DNA from 2 places in the Brassicibacter mesophilus genome. Region 2 is predicted to be linked to the other one. Evidence: riboswitches for the same ligand, from Rfam matches in the RefSeq annotation. Region 2 holds a riboswitch; the other holds the start of a gene.

What was found. Region 2 has a riboswitch for cyclic di-AMP ahead of HNR33_RS01500 (cell wall hydrolase). Riboswitches for the same ligand answer to the same signal wherever they lie in the genome.
Region 1: another riboswitch for cyclic di-AMP. It lies ahead of HNR33_RS13175 (ATP-binding protein); the one in region 2 lies ahead of HNR33_RS01500 (cell wall hydrolase).

What each region holds. Positions count from the first base shown of each region.
Region 1 is NZ_JBNPXI010000012.1:62,136-70,506, reverse strand. Features, by position in the region: gene HNR33_RS13190 (tetratricopeptide repeat protein) at 1-255, shown strand, start outside; gene HNR33_RS13185 (threonine aldolase family protein) at 388-1,416, shown strand; gene HNR33_RS13180 (hypothetical protein) at 1,636-1,761, opposite strand; cyclic di-AMP (ydaO/yuaA leader) riboswitch at 2,047-2,175, shown strand; gene HNR33_RS13175 (ATP-binding protein) at 2,252-4,102, shown strand; gene HNR33_RS13170 (response regulator) at 4,118-4,486, shown strand; gene HNR33_RS13165 (response regulator) at 4,490-5,173, shown strand; gene HNR33_RS13160 (potassium channel family protein) at 5,163-5,597, shown strand; gene HNR33_RS13155 (potassium channel family protein) at 5,600-6,268, shown strand; gene HNR33_RS13150 (TrkH family potassium uptake protein) at 6,271-7,746, shown strand.
Region 2 is NZ_JBNPXI010000001.1:290,537-298,907, reverse strand. Features, by position in the region: gene HNR33_RS01510 (glycosyltransferase) at 1-2,175, shown strand, start outside; gene HNR33_RS01505 (DUF4183 domain-containing protein) at 2,222-2,602, opposite strand; gene HNR33_RS01500 (cell wall hydrolase) at 2,866-3,576, opposite strand; cyclic di-AMP (ydaO/yuaA leader) riboswitch at 3,587-3,720, opposite strand; gene HNR33_RS01495 (NAD(P)H-dependent flavin oxidoreductase) at 3,926-5,002, opposite strand; gene HNR33_RS01490 (hypothetical protein) at 5,249-5,791, opposite strand; gene HNR33_RS01485 (DMT family transporter) at 5,991-6,887, shown strand; gene HNR33_RS01480 (rubredoxin-like domain-containing protein) at 6,921-7,052, opposite strand; gene bcp (thioredoxin-dependent thiol peroxidase) at 7,205-7,690, shown strand; gene HNR33_RS01470 (M16 family metallopeptidase) at 7,938-8,371, shown strand, end outside.

The DNA of each region.
Region 1 (8,371 bases), on a different contig from region 2:
GGTTTGGGCAGTACATATAGAACATTAGGACAGTATCAAAAATCAAAAGAAGTCCTTGAGAAAGGTTTAGCTAAATTTACTGAGGATAGGGCTATGCAAGTGTTCTATGCGATGACCTTATATAACTTAAATGAACATTCAAAATCGATGGAAATTCTGCTAACCAACTTAGCCCAAACATCCCTAGATGAAAATATAAAAAATTACAAAAAAGCAATACAATTCTATTCTGATAAGTTGGATAAGATATGGTAATTTTAATGAACAATTTTTTGCAATATGTTTCCTCATACTATACAACAAATATGAATAAGAGGGGTACAATTGATTAATCTAATAAATTAATACTGGAATGATTAAAAACTTAGTGATGAAAGGAGAATTACAATGTATAGTTTTAAAAATGATTATAGTGAAGGTGCACATCCAAGAATTTTGAATGCTCTAGTTGAGTCAAATATGATTCAAGAAGATGGCTATGGAAATGATAATCATACAAAAAATGCAATTCATCAAATAAAAGAACTAATAGGAGATGAAAATACTGATGTTCACTTTATATCAGGAGGAACTCAAACAAATCTAATAGCAATTGGAGCTTTTTTAAGGCCGTATGAAGCTTGTATTAGTGCTAATACAGGACATATTGCGGTTCATGAAGCTGGTGCAATTGAATGTACAGGACATAAAGTAATTACTATAGATTCAAATGATGGAAAGATAACTATTGATAAAATACAAGAAGTGTTAAATTTTCATATAGATGAACATCTTGTAAAACCTAAGCTTGTATATATTTCTAATCCAACAGAATTAGGAACAGTATACACCAAAAAAGAACTTAAAATTATAAGTGAATTTTGTAAATTTAATAATCTTGTTTTATATGTTGATGGTGCAAGATTAGGTTCTGCTTTATGTGTTAAAGAGGCTAATTTAACATTGACAGATATGGCTAATTTTACAGATGCATTTTTTATTGGTGGAACTAAAAATGGAGCTCTTCTTGGTGAGGCTTTAATAATAAAAAGTGAAAATTTAAAACAAGAGTTTAGATATCATATAAAACAAAAAGGCGCACTTCTTGCTAAAGGAAAAATATTGGGGATACAATTTGAAAAATTATTTGAAGATAATCTTTATTTTGAACTTGCAGCTCATGCTAATGAAATGGCAAATCTTTTGACTAAAGGGCTAAAAAAAGCTGGTTGTGAGTTTTTAATCAATTCACCAACCAATCAAATATTTCCTATTCTAGAAAACAAACAAATTGAAAGATTAGAGAAGAAGTTTAGCTTTTATAATTGGCAGAAAATAGACGACAATAGATTAGCTATTAGACTGGTTACTTCATGGGCAACGACAAAAGAAGCTGTAATTGAATTTATAGATGAGGTTAAGAGTAGTTTAGAGTAAATCAAGCACATTAAACATGATTTTCTACTAATAGAGCATTAGAGGTAATAAAATTTGAGATGAGCTTTGGATGTGAGAGAAAGTATATTTCATAACAACTTATTTGATGTATTCTATTTATGGAACTGTCAACAAGAGTCTGTAAATAACTTTCTTAGACACAAAGTTATTTACAGACTCTATCTCGCTGATAAATTTGAAATATACCCAATTACTATTTTAATATACGGGTACACAAATTTCACAACAATGATTATTAACTATTTCGACTATATACCTTTCGATGATTGGCCTTTCTTTATCAAATTGATATCCTTGTCTTGATAATTCTGGGAAAATATCAATCCACGCTTTCTGAACTGCTTCTGCTGTATGATTAATTTTAAAAACAGCATATTTTCCTCCAACTTAGAGTTGGAGGGATAGGATAAAATGGGTTCAAACATTCAAAGAATTAATAGGAAGTAGCTCAGAATAATTAACTATGATAAAGGAAAATTAAGATATATACACTATAATTTAGCATAAGTTTTAACTAATCGTTTATAAGCAGTTATTTGTTAGAATAAAGGCATAAATGGTGTTTGACTGATATTTTTTATAGGTATATAATTAGCAATATTAAAAATTGAATAAATATCGCTGAGTTCTTTATGAAGCGGGGGACCCAAAATTATGGGGCGAATTCCAGAGATGGATAGGATAACTCTTTCAATCCGAGCCCGACAGCTAACCTCGTAAGCGTTGAAAGGGGAGCCGATGGCGCATATTTAAAACCATGACTTCTCATGGTTTTTTTGTTTTTTGTAAATTTACTATAAAAGAAGGTGAAGTAATGAAAAGGAGCATAAAATTTAAAATGCTAGGAATCTTTATTCTTATATTTATTGTATTGGTAGCTAATAGTATCTGGGCGATAACCAATTTTAACAGATTAAGTGATTCAATTGAAAATATTATGTACTCAAATTATAGAAGCATAGAAGCTGCACAAAATATGACAGTTGCAATAGAGAGGCAAGATAGTGCTGAGCTTGCGTATATGTTTGGTGATAACTCTACTACTACAAAAATTTTCCAAGAAAATGAAGTAGAGTTTTTGAAATGGTTGTCAAGAGCACAAGACAATATTACAGAACCTGGAGAGAAAGAAATTATTGAAAAGATCAATAAGATATATATTGAGTATCTAAATGAATATGATGAATTAATTAGCATTCAAGAGAACCAAGGAATAGAAGAGGCCAGAACTTATTACTATAATCAAATACTTCCTACCTTTGAGAAAACTAAAACTGAATGTAGAAACTTACAGAACTTAAACCAAGATGGAATGATTATTCGTAAGGACAGAGCACACAAAATATCGAAGGGCGCTACTTTTTCAACGTCATTTGTATCACTAACAACAATTTTAGTAGGACTGATTTTTGCATTCTATTTAACAAACAACATAGTCAAACCAATATATAACTTAAAGGATAAAATCAAAAAAATATCAGAAGGTGATTATAGCCAACAATTAGATATAACTAGTGATAATGAAATAGGTGAATTAGCAAGGGAATTTAATATCATGTCAGAAAAGTTAAAAACATATGAATTACTAAATATTAAAAAGCTAATGAAAGAAAAACAAAAAGCAGAAGCAATAGTTGAAAGTATCAGTGATGGAATTATTGTTACAGATGAAAATAATAGATTACTGTTGGTTAATAGAGCTGCAGAAAAAAGTTTGTGTATTAGAGAAAAGAATGTATTAGGTAAGCATTTTCTAGAAGTAATAAAAAGAGAAGAAATATTTGAGATAATTGACAAGTTTAAGAATTTAGAAAATATAAATGATCATAAAAAATATATAGATATCACTACTAATGTTGATGAAAAAATAAAACACTATAGAATAAATGCTAAGCCTATTAAAGATAGGGATGGTGATAGTGTAGGTGTTGTAACTCTTATGCAGGATATTACAAAGCTTAAAGAGATTGATCAAATGAAATCAGACTTTGTTTCAACCGTATCTCACGAATTTAGAACACCATTGACCTCAATTAGTATGGCTGTAGGATTAATGCTAGACAAAATACCCGGTACTATCAATAAAGATCAAGAAGAGTTACTAAATGCAGTTAAAGAGGATAATGAAAGGTTGAAAAATCTTGTAAGTGATCTTCTAGATTTATCTAGATTGGAGTCAGGTAAAGTTCATATGGATATTGAATTAAATGACATAGGAAAAATTGTTGATTATGCTGCTAAACCATTCCATATGCAAGCAAAGGATAAGAACATTTCAATAAATATTGATATAAAAGAAGCCTTACCTAAAGTTAAAGCCGATTTTAATAAGATATCATGGGTGTTAACAAATCTTATTGGAAATGCATTAAGGTATACTCCTAGAGATGGAACAGGCAAAATAGAGATCATGGCAAAGGAAACAACAAATAAGATTCTAGTATCTGTCTCAGATAATGGGAAAGGGATACCTGAAGATTACCAAGATAAGGTATTTAGCAAATTTGTACAGGTGAAAGATGAAAATGGAGATTCATCAGGGGGAACAGGATTAGGATTAGCAATAAGCAAAGAAATAATTAATGCTCATGGTGGGGAAATCTGGGTCAATAGCAAAATAGGAGAAGGTAGTACTTTCTATTTTACTTTATATATAGGTGTATGATAGAGGGGGCTCGATATGAAAAAGATATTAATAGTAGAAGATGAAAAAAACATAGTATTATCATTAAAAATGTTTCTTGTTAAAGAGGGATATGATGTAAGAGTAGCTGTGAATGGACTTGATGCAATAGAGGTAGCACATGAGTATATGCCTAATGTAGTCTTACTAGACATTTTACTTCCTAAGATGAATGGGTATTTAGTATGTGAAGCACTAAAGGAAGAAATGGATACTTCACATATTCCGATAATATTCATGAGTGCAAAAACTCAGGAAGAAGATATTAAAAGAGCTTATGACGTGGGAGGAATAGACTATCTTATTAAGCCATTTACACATCAGCAGGTTAAAGACCTATTAATTAAATATTTTGAGGAGGAATAAAAGATGAATAAAAAAATTTTAGTTGTTGATGACGAAAAGAATATTAGAATGACTTTAAAACAATGTCTTATTGGTGAAAATTATGAGATAGACTTAGCTGTTAATGGTGAAGAAGGACTAGTGAAAATGCAAGAAAATCAGTATGATTTAGTACTTTTAGATATAAAGATGCCTGGATTAACAGGTATGCAAGTTTTACAGAAAATTAGAGAAACTCATCACAATATAGACGTTATTATGATGACAGCATATGGGACAATAGAAAAGGCTGTAGAGGCAATGAAACTAGGGGCTATAGATTTCATCAGCAAACCATTTACTCCTGATGAAATAAGAGAAATAGTAAGAAATGTTCTTGACAGAAGAGAGTTAAAAGAAAATAAGGTAGAAACTTTTAAAGAAACAATAGAGTTTGCAAAAAAATGTATTTTGCTAAAGGAAATTGATAAGGCTGAAGAATTTCTAAAAAAATCTATATCTAAAGATGTTAATTCTCCTGAGCCCCATAATCTTCTAGGTGTTTTAGCTGAGTATAAAAGAGATATTATTCAAGCACAAAAGCATTATAGAGCTGCACTAGCTTTAGATCCAACTTATAAGCCTGCAGAGAAAAACCTAGAAAGAACAGCTCAAATGAGATATACGAGAGCTGGTATTAATCTAGGGGGAGTGAATAATGAAGAATAGAGAAAAAGATGAATATATAGTTATTATTGGTTGTGGAAGATTGGGCTCTCATCTAGCCAGTTTGCTCTCAAAAGAAAGGAAAAGTGTGGTAGTTATTGATAAGGATCAACATTCTTTTCACAGGCTTTCAGATGATTTTAGCGGATTTACTATAGAGGCAGATGCTTTAGAAGAAGAAACATTACTAGAGGCAAAAATAGATAAAGCTGATGTAGTTGTTACTACTACAAATGATGACAATACAAACATTATGATAGCTCAAATAGCTAAGACAATCTATAATGTGCCAAAGGTTATTGCTAGGCTATTTGAGCCATCAAGACAGAGAGTATACGAAGAGCTAGACATCCAGACAATTTGCCCAACGATTTTATCAGCAATTGAGTTTAAGAATATAATTGTTGGAAAAGAAATGGAGGATTAGTAATGAATATAATTATTGTGGGAGGAGGTAAGGAAGTTCATTTCCTTACTAAATCTTTTGTTTCAAAGGGTTATAACGTAACCATAGTGAATAGTGATGAAGAATATTGCAGAAAGCTTGCTAGAATTCATAGTAGAGCAAACATTGTTCATGGTGATGGGACTAAACCCTATATTCTAGAGGATGCTGGAGCGGCGTATTCTAATATTGTCATAGCATTAACTCCCAAAGATGCTGATAATCTAGTAGTATGTCAGGTTTCTGAAATGATATTTAAAGTAAAGAAGACTTTTGCTATAGTTAATGATCCTAAGAATATACAGATATTTAAGAGACTAGGTGTAGATACTGTTGTAAGTACAGCTAATATTATTTCATCATTAATAGAACAGAAAATTTCTGTAGATGATATAACAAATCTTATCCCTATTGAAGAGGGAAAGGTAGCTATAATGGAGATTGAGATAAATGATAGCTTTCCAATACTTGGTCAAAAACTTAGCGAAATTGAATTGCCTAAGGATTCAATAGTAGGATGTATTATTAGAAGTGGGAATGCAGTTATACCAAGGGGTAATACAGTTATAATGAATGAAGATAAGCTTATTATTTTATCTTTGCCAGTGGTACAATCAGAGACCTTAAGGATAATTAGGGGAAGGATTGATTAGTTATGATATATGTTGAACAACTAAAGGAAAGATACCAATTAATAATTGGCTATTTAGGAACGATGATATTAGGTGTAGGAATAGCTTTGCTATTACCATTGCTGATATTACCTATATATAGAACCGAAGTAGATCAAGCACTATACTTTATTATTCCTTCAGCTATTGCAATTATTATAGGATATGTGTTAAGGCTCAAGATAAAAACTGTTAAGCAAGCTACTCTTACTCTTCAAGAGGGTGGAACGATAGTTATTCTATCATGGTTTATAACGGTAGTAATTTCGGCATTACCTTTTATTTTATCAAAACAACTTAATTTTACTCAGGCAATTTTTGAAGCTGTAAGCGGTTGGACAACAACTGGATTATCTGTAGTAGATGTAGCAAAGACTAGCAATATGTTCCTATTATGGAGAAGCTTAATGCAATTTTTTGGAGGAGCAGGTTTAGCTGTTGTTATGCTATCCGCAATAATTGGTCCCCATGGATTAGGATTATATAATGCGGAAGGAAGATCTGATAAATTGCTTCCTGATGTTGCTAAATCAACAAAGTTAATTATGGCTATATACTCAAGCTATATTGTAGCGGGAATTGTTCTTTACATTTTAGCAGGAATGCCTTGGTTTGATGCAATCAATCATTCTATTGCCGCTTTATCAACTGGTGGCTTTTCTACTAGGGTTGGAAGTATTGGAGAATATAATAGCTTTGCAATTGAACTTATAACTATAATATTAATGATATTGGGAACCATAAACTTTGCAGCACATTTTATTCTTCTAAAGGGTCAAATTAAAAAGTTTTTTAAAATTGGAGAGATAAGGTTTATGTTTTTTATATTGTCACTTTCAATCCCTTTAGTGTCTTTTTTTTCCTTATATAAGTTGTATGGATCTTTAGGCAAAAGTATAAGAGTTGGGATTTTTGAGACTGTTTCTGCTTTATCTACTACAGGTTTTTCTACTGTAGGATATGGAGATTGGAGTGGCGTAGGTATCTTTGTATTAATAGTGCTAATGATAATTGGTGGAGGTGCAGGTTCCACTGCTGGTGGATTAAAGCAGTATAGAGTGTATGTATTGATTAAGTCTCTTATTTGGAATATAAAAGCTTACCTATTACCTAAAAATATAGTAAGGCAAAATTATATAAACAGGCCTGAAGGTAAGTATTATGTATCAGATAAGCATGTTGTTGAGATAAGTAATTTTACTACAATATATTTAATTGCTTATGTAATAGGAGTATTTATTTTAGTAGCAAATGGATACTCGCTACAGGCATCAATGTTTGAGTTTGCCTCAAGCTTAGGTACTGTAGGATTATCCGTAGGAGTCACATCACCTGATGCACCAACTGCTGTACTTTGGACGGAAATTGTAGGAATGATGTTAGGTAGACTTGAATTTCTTGTGATTTTCTTTGCTGGTATGAAGATGTTTAGAGATATAAAAATGCTTGTTAAGAATTAAATGAAAGATGGGGAAATAAATATGTCTAGATTAAAGAGATATCAATTAAAAAAGGGCTGCTTAGTTTTTAGAGAAAAATTTGCTTTAAAACAAAAATACATGAAATAGTTTGGAAAAATACCATGCGAATTAAAGGTTTTAAAATAACTGAGGAATAACTATTCTACAGATTAGTTAATAAGAATTAACTTATTCAAATTTTCAATTAATTAAGCTAAAAAAAGAAAGGATAAAAAGAGGGATAAAGAAAGAATTTGATACAGTAATAATGGTATTACATTTCACTACAAAGCTTGGAGTGGTAAATCATATTACAGATACAAGGGAGCATCTCAGAATAGAGTACACTCCTTTTAATTTTTTAAAGAAAAATTTTAGTTAAATATTGGTTATAGCTGGATGTAGCAGATCAATGAAAGAAGTCCTAGAAGAAAAACACGCCGGGAGAAAAACAGGAGAGTCAAAAACAGAAAAAACGTGAAGAATATGAAGAAAAGAGAAAAGAAAAAGTTACTGGAAGTGTACCGAAATCACTTGGAGCCATTGAATCAAACTCAGATTACTAAAGTGTGGTATAATATGTAATTAATAAAAGTCATCTGTAAACAGATATTTGCGACACTAT
Region 2 (8,371 bases):
ATATTTGAACGAATTCCAGATGAAATTTTAAGTAATGTCAAAGATACAAGTATTCGAATTGTTCAACAAAATGATGAAAATTTATGTAGGGAAGCTTATTCGTCTGTATTGTTACTAGAAGAGGAGCTTAAAGAATATCCAGAAAATTGTTATCTGCAATATATGTATGGAATAGAGCTTTTAAATCAACAGAGATACGAAGAAAGTATAGTATATTTTCAAAAAGCATGTAAAAACTTAAACTTGGATTATTTATTTGCTCCTCATTTATATAAATGTTTAAGCTGGTCGCTTATTTCTCTTAAGAGATATAATGATGCTTTAGATGTATTAGAGGAAGGAATAAAGGTGTTTCCTTTCTATACAGATATTTTAGTTTTGAGGTGTGAAATACGTATGCAGTTATATCAGTACGAAGAAGCTATCCGAGACTTAGAGATCAGCTTAAAAACAAGAGAAAAGTATGACATTATGGTACCTGCACCAGAGATTGGGATTCCTATTATTCTGGAAACACTAGGAGAAATTCATCAGGAAATATTTAATTATCAGCAAGCCCTAGTTTGTTATCAGCAAGCCTATGAATTAAACAAAACTAATTACATTCTTTTATACAAAATAGGCAAATTGGCAAAAAAAGTAAATTCCGTTGAAGTACTGGAAAATTTACTAAAGACAGCAAAGGAGTATAAGAATCTTAATCAGCTGACGACGCTTATGGATATTCTTTTACAACAACGAGAGTATACTCAAGTTTTAACTCATTTAGAGTATTTAGAAGCTTTATTGGATAAAAGGGATCAAATAGAAAGCATTAAATCTTTTTGTTATATGATGTTAGGAGAAATGGAAGAAGCAGAGCTTCATTTTTCTGCAATAAATGAAAATAGCTTTTTATATAATCATATGCTATTAAAGAGAATCGAAAGCTATTGGCTTTATAATAAATGGAAAGAAGCTGTGGTTCTTTTAAAGGAAATGGACCGCATTAAAAGTATCGAAAGTCCTATCAAAGGTTTATACCATTTACTTCATAATTTACTTATGAAAAAAGAGTTATGTTATCCTATATTAGGAGAGCAGGAATATGAAATTGTCAGTACACTGCTAGAAGATTTCTTATGGCTGGAGCAGACTGAAAAAGCACAATTGCTTCTACCTTTATTACTACAAGAGACGAAAGAGGACCAATATATTAAACTAGCTGAGTATTGGGCGAAACGAGATGATTATCAAACTATTGAAAGGATTTTCCAGTGCATTTCAAATAAACAAGAGCAGTTAAAATTTAAACAAAAAATTATTGAACGGCTATTGTACAGTGAACATATAGAATCAGCTCAAAAGCTAATGAAACTGGGAGATCCACAGCCATTGGAAGCATTAGAATATGTGTTGTGGTCAAAAAACTTCACAAAGAAACTTAAAAAATGGATAAAGAAGATATATCAAAGGAATATAGGAGTTACTATATCTAATGCATTAACTCTTCAAATACCTGCTAAACCAAATAAAGCTTTATTAGCCTTTTATCATAGTTTAGGTTTAACCAAAAACATGGAAAATGAAGGAAGTTTCATTCAAAATGATACCGATCTGACATGTACTAAGATATATGTGGAAATAGGTAATTATTATGCAAAAGCAGAAAAAAGAAATGAGACGCTATCTGCATATTTACGTGCAATACAATGGGATCCATTAAATTATCTGGCACAAGAAAAAATAAAAGATATGTTTCACGAAAATCCTAGCCAATTCAATGCTTTTTTAGAGGAAAAAAGTTGGATATTAGAAGGTAATAGGTTTCATCAAAAACAGGATTTTATTAATTATATTATTGGATTGATGCATTTCATGAATCAGCAATTCGATCAAGCGTTGACATTCTTCTTAAAAATATCAGAGGATGAGGCTATTTATTCAGTGATTCATGCTTATATTATCAGTAGTTTATGGATTATGAGAAAGGAAGAAGAAGCAGAGAGATGGCTAGATGAACAAAATAGAACAGCTAAATTTTTATCATCATTTTTCTATATTTGTAAAGGATATGCTTTGTATAGATTAGATGAAGGATTTAAACAATATCGATATAGCGAGTTAATAATGATGGAAAAACAGAGAATAAATAATATTAGTTTTAAAGAGTGTTTACTTCAAAGTAGCTTATAAATATGAAAAGGATGTGCAAATCACAGCACATCCTTTGATTTAATTATTAAGTTGTTACTGTAGTTGTAGAAGTAGAATTTGGCGCAAAATTATTTACAGCTAATGTGATTGGTGCACTAACAGGAACTGTAGAAGCTTGAGTGATAACAATTTGAGAACCATTAGCGCCAACTGTAAATAAGCTGGACTGTTGTATTTGACCGTTAACAGTTAATAAATAGTATCCATTGTCTGTTGATATAGTTGTTAGATTTCCAGTCATAGTGTTACCTGAATCATCCGTAAAATTGGCAGCTGGAATTGTGATGGTGCCACTAGTTCTATGAGCTGAATTAAATTTATAAAAATATTTCTCTACAGCTGGATTGCTAGTAGTAGTCGTTGTTGTTTCAGCAGTCATAACAAGTCTAAATAATGATGTAGCCATACCTTTCATCTCCTTTTTAATATTTTTGATCATATTAAGCTTTTAATTTTTATCATACGACCATATTTAATCTCTTCTTCTTATGCAGTATATTATATTGATGAATATATTATTTTGACACTAAAACTATAAATACTTAATTATAAAATTATAGAGAACAGGGAGCTGTTTGGTAAGCTTGTTGTTAGAGCTATATGATATGAAATATCCTATATAAAAAGTCCTTGATTAGAATAAAATCTATTCAAGGACTTTCATATTATTTATTTATAAAACACGTGATTTCCAATTCTCATAACATAAGCTTTATTATTTACAATCCATTTTCCTTCTGCTTTATCGGGATTGAAAAAATAAGTTGCACTTCCAACTGGTCTTACACCATTTAAAGCGTCATTTGCAGCGTTTACACTTGCCTGAGAAGGAGTATTATATATAGTACCTTCTGCAACAGGGCTGAACTGAGGAATTCCTTTGTAATCTTCAAATATAACCTCTTTTACAGTATTAGGGAAGTCGCTTGAAATTACTCTGTTTAATATTACATTTCCTACTGATACTTTTCCATTGTACGGTTCAGCTCCAGCTTCAGCTTCAATTATTCGAGAAAGCCAGTATATATCAACTGAAGAAGTATTTCTACTTAGGGTCGTCTCTCGAGTTGCACTAACTGCATATAGCAAAGATTGAGTTTGCTTACCAGCTATTCCATCGATAGTGATTTTATTTGCTTTCTGAAAATTGATAACTGACTTTTCGGTTTTTGGGCCATAGATTCCATCAACAGCTCCAGCTGAAAAACCTTTGTTATTAAGAGCTTGTTGTAATTTTGATACTTCGCTTCCTCTGCTACCAAACTTTAATGTCACATATGGACTTGCTTGACCTTGGGCAGCATATGCACCTGCTATGTTAAATGAGATTAATAATAGTACGAGGAATAAAGATACTATCCTCTTTAAATATATTTTCATGCACTAAACACTCCTTCCTTTTGATTGCTTCCGAAGTTAGCTGACGGGTTCGGGATAGAAGGCTCCCTACCATAACATGTATGGATTAACCCCTATAATGGTTCCTCCGTACCTGAGTATTCCAGGATTCAGCAAGCGCAGTGACTTTGCATATGTAACATTATATAGACTTGACAATGTTATGTCAACTAATTCAAAAAATTGGCACAAATAGCTATCTGTACTAACAATTATAAAAGCCTTAACTCTTTTAGAATTAAGGCTTTATTGATTGTTTACTATAAATTGAATATTATTTGCATTATGCTAAACTAGGTTAAATTGATTTTTACCATTATTGTTAACTATATTATTTTAAGTTAAGCTCTGCTTCAGTAACTAGTTCGTCGATTAACTCCTTTACTGAAACTATTCTATCTATTCGGTAGGCATTTACACCGGCAAAAGCGAACCCAGATGCTAATTTTCCTTTTTGTGCATTAATCAATGCACTAGCTATACAATACTGCACTTCAGCAGGTTTACATGGCTTTAAACAGTTAGTAATGCATTTTATTGGCTTTCTTAATCCTGCTTTAGCCTCGTTTAAGAAATCATTTGATATCGCACGACCAATCATACCAACAGGACTTTGAATTATTTCAATATCCTCAGATTTACACTCTATATATGCTTGCTTAAACCCTTCTGAGGCATCACACTCATGAGTAGCAACGAATCTGCTTCCTATCTGAACTCCAGATGCACCAGCTTTTATTAGCTCAGCTATATCTTTTCCGTTGAAAATACCACCACCTGCTATAACAGGTATTTTCTTTCTATGTTTTTCTTCATAAGGCTTTATTGCATTTAATACATCACGCAATAGTTTGTTTAACTGATATGCTGGTTCATTTAGTTCTTCTTTAGAAAATCCAAGATGTCCACCTGCTTTAGGACCCTCTACAACAACTGCGTCAGGAATAACTTGATAATGCTTATCCCAACTTTTACATATTATTGATGCGGTTCTTCCTGAAGAAACAATCGGAACTATTTTTGTCTCAGTTCCTTTTGTGAACTTAGGGAGACTTAGTGGAAGTCCAGCCCCTGAAAATATGATATCTATTTTTTCTTTAACCGACTCTTTAACCATTTCTTCGAAGTTGTTGAGTACGGTCATCAAGTTTACGCCTATAATCCCATTGCTACATATCTCTTTAGCTTTTCTTATATGAGCTTTTAATGCTCGAATATTAGCTTCTTTCTTATTTTTAAAGTAATCTGGCTCGTTAAAACCAATTTCAACACCAGATATTACTCCAATGCCACCATTTAATGAGACATGACCAGCTAAGTTTGATAAAGAAATTCCTACACCCATACCACCTTGAACAATAGGAACTCTTGCTACGAGATTTCCGATTTTTAGATTTGGCAAATTCATATATTTTTATACCTCCTATATATTATTATCCAATATTAGCACTAGGTAATAAAACCTACTATTAAATTATACAATTAATGAATAGAAAATGATAGCTAATTTTAGTAACTTTATTCTTAATTTGAGTATTTGCATTATTATGTAGTCTATACATTTTACATGTATATTTAGAAAAGGAAATAAAAAAGGGCCTGTTGCAAACGAACTGCTTAGTTCGTTGTTCGACAGACCCTTTTAGCATTACTCTTATCTAGGAATTAGTCTCATTTCCATCCAGTCTAGCCCAATCCAATCATAATTTCCTGTGTTTGAAGTATTTACGATTTGTACTCTATTAGTTCTCCTCAAATTTGGAACATTAAACGTTAAGTCCTTCCAGTTTGTAAATTTTTGTCCAGCAGGACGACCATGCTCTAGAGGAACTCGTCCCCGATGTACAACTGTGCCATTTATTGATATTGTTGCTGAATATTGACGTTCAGGTACATTAGAATGATCATCTAATACTGCACGGATAATTAGGCGTGCTCTGTAGTTGCCAGTAACAAAAATTTGAGGTGGTATTAGTAATGTCCATTGGCCAGTATTTCCGGTATAGAGAATATCTGCATTTCCACTTGGATTTCCATAGTTTGGATAACCTGTAAGCTCTTTGAATGCAGTAATCCTTATCTCAGTAGGTCTATCGCTTAATATAGGTGGTGGGTCACCTGCACTAGGTGGAGCAAAAGGATATGTCATATATGGGTAAGACATTTCAGGTTGCATATATCCATAGTAAGGCATCATTTTCATAACCTCCTTTATTTATTGTCAATATATATTATGAGACGAGGAGTGACTATGTCACTTATAATTTATTATCAGACTAATAGAATAGTACTGTTTTTAAAACAGTATAAGTCCTATTTCAAAAAACAAATAAATAATGTATTATATCTTTATATACATATTATTAAATTATATAGATTATAAAGAGAGGTAGACCATGATAGAATCACATATTGGTGAAATGGCTGCACTTATTACAGCTTTATTTTGGACTGTTACAGCAGCTGCTTTTGAAATGGCAGGGAAAAAGGTAGGATCATTATCAGTAAATTTTATAAGATTGATGATTGGCTTTGTTCTAATTAGTATATTCACTTATTTTACTAGAGGAATGCTTTTCCCACTTGATGCTTCAACTAATTCATGGATATGGCTTAGCATATCAGGAGTTATAGGATTTTTTATTGGAGATTTGTTCTTGTTTCAAGCTTATGTAGAAATTGGTTCAAGGATTTCGATGCTTATAATGGCATTATCACCACCGATTACAGCATTACTTGGATATATTATTATGAGAGAGATGATTAGCATTACTAATATGATCGGTATGGCTATAACTATTTCTGGCATAGCTCTTGTTGTATTAGTAAGAAAATCAGATAGCAGGAGGTTTGAATTTTCACATTCTATAAAGGGAATAATTTTTGCGTTTGTAGGAGCTATAGGGCAATCACTAGGATTGATATTTAGCAAAATTGGTATGCAGAATTTAAATCCTTTTGCAGCTACACAAATTAGAATAATAAGTGGATTGTGTGGATTTGCAGTGTTGTTTATTGTAATGAGGAAATGGAGTGGATTAAAAACTGCATTTACTAACTTGAGGGCTATGACAAGTATTACAATAGGATCAATTTTCGGTCCTTTCTTAGGGGTTTCATTTTCACTTATTGCTATACAACATACTACCACAGGTGTTGCTTCAACTATAACATCTGTGGTACCAGTGATGATAATTCCTGTGTCAATATTAGTATTTAAGGAAAAGGTAAGTCTTAAAGAGATAATAGGAGCTATAATTACAGTAACAGGAGTTGTCTTATTATTTTTGTAATTCATAAAAAAACAGCTTCATTTGAAGCTGTTTTTAGTATCCAGGAGCATCATTTTTATCTATTTCTACAAATTCATCCTTATAAGCATAACAAATAGGACAATACATAGGTGGTTCTTCTCCTGTTGCTGTGTGACCGCATACTTTGCATAAAAAAGTCTTCATATTAATTACCTCCTCGAATAAAAAATATTATTGCCACTTATTTATACCCAAATATTTTTATTTAACACGTGATATTTATAAAAGATAATTATGTTATATTCAGCTATACAAGGGTATAAAGAAAATACATATTAAATTATGAGGTGGTAGAGATGACTGAAAATAATAGATCAATAGTAGGAGACAAGGCTCCTATCTTTAGACTTCCTGATGCCAATGGAAATCATATTTCTCTTGCTGATTATAAAGGCAATAAAAATGTTGTATTATACTTTTATCCAAAAGATAATACACCTGGATGTACCGTCGAAGCTTCAGAGTTTAGAGACAATTATGATAAAATAGAATCAACTGATACTATAGTTATTGGTATAAGCAGGGATGGCATAAAGTCCCATACAAAATTCATTGAAAAACTAGGCTTGCCATTTATTTTACTGAGTGATGAAGAGCAAGAGGTTCATAAAATGTATGATGTCCTTAAGCTAAAGAAGTTATATGGAAAAGAATATTTAGGTACTGAAAGGTCAACATTTTTAATTGATAAAGAAGGAGTTTTAGTCAAAGAATTTAGAAATGTTAGAGCAAAAGGGCATGCTGAAAAAGTTATAGACTATATTAACGAAGAATTAAAGTAGTTTCATCCATAAAATATTATATATTCGATTATTATGTTTATATCAGACACTAATCTTATCTTTAATATTAACGCAGAGATAAAGTTAGTGTCTGATTTTTTGCGATAATTAAAAAAGTATTTCTAAGGCATCAATATATGCTACAATAGTTAATGATATACTATTTATAGTCATAGTAAATAGTAAAAGATAGTATAGTATTAAAATTGATAAAAAATATTTAATAAATAGATTAGGGGTAGGCATAATGATGGAACAGGTTTTTAATTCGAAAGAACATATTTTAGAAAACGGACTAAAACTAGTATCGATTCATAAAGATACTGAAATTTCTTCTATTCATGTAGGTGTAAATGTTGGAGCTATAAACGAAGATTTTGAAGAAAAAGGGATTTGTCATTTCATTGAACATATGTTATTTAAGGGTACAGAATTAAGAGATAATAGTAAAATAGATCAAGATTTTGAAGATAGAGCAGGGTCGTATAACGCATACACTACATATACTGCAACAGTATTTGCTATTACAGCACTGTGTGAGGAACTGGAAGCATCAGTAGAACTTCTATCAGATATTATTATAAACTCGACGTTTCCTGTACATGAAATAGAAAAAGAACGTGGAGTTATATTAGCTGAAATAAGAAATAGTGCAGATGACATAGAGCACTATAGCTTCAA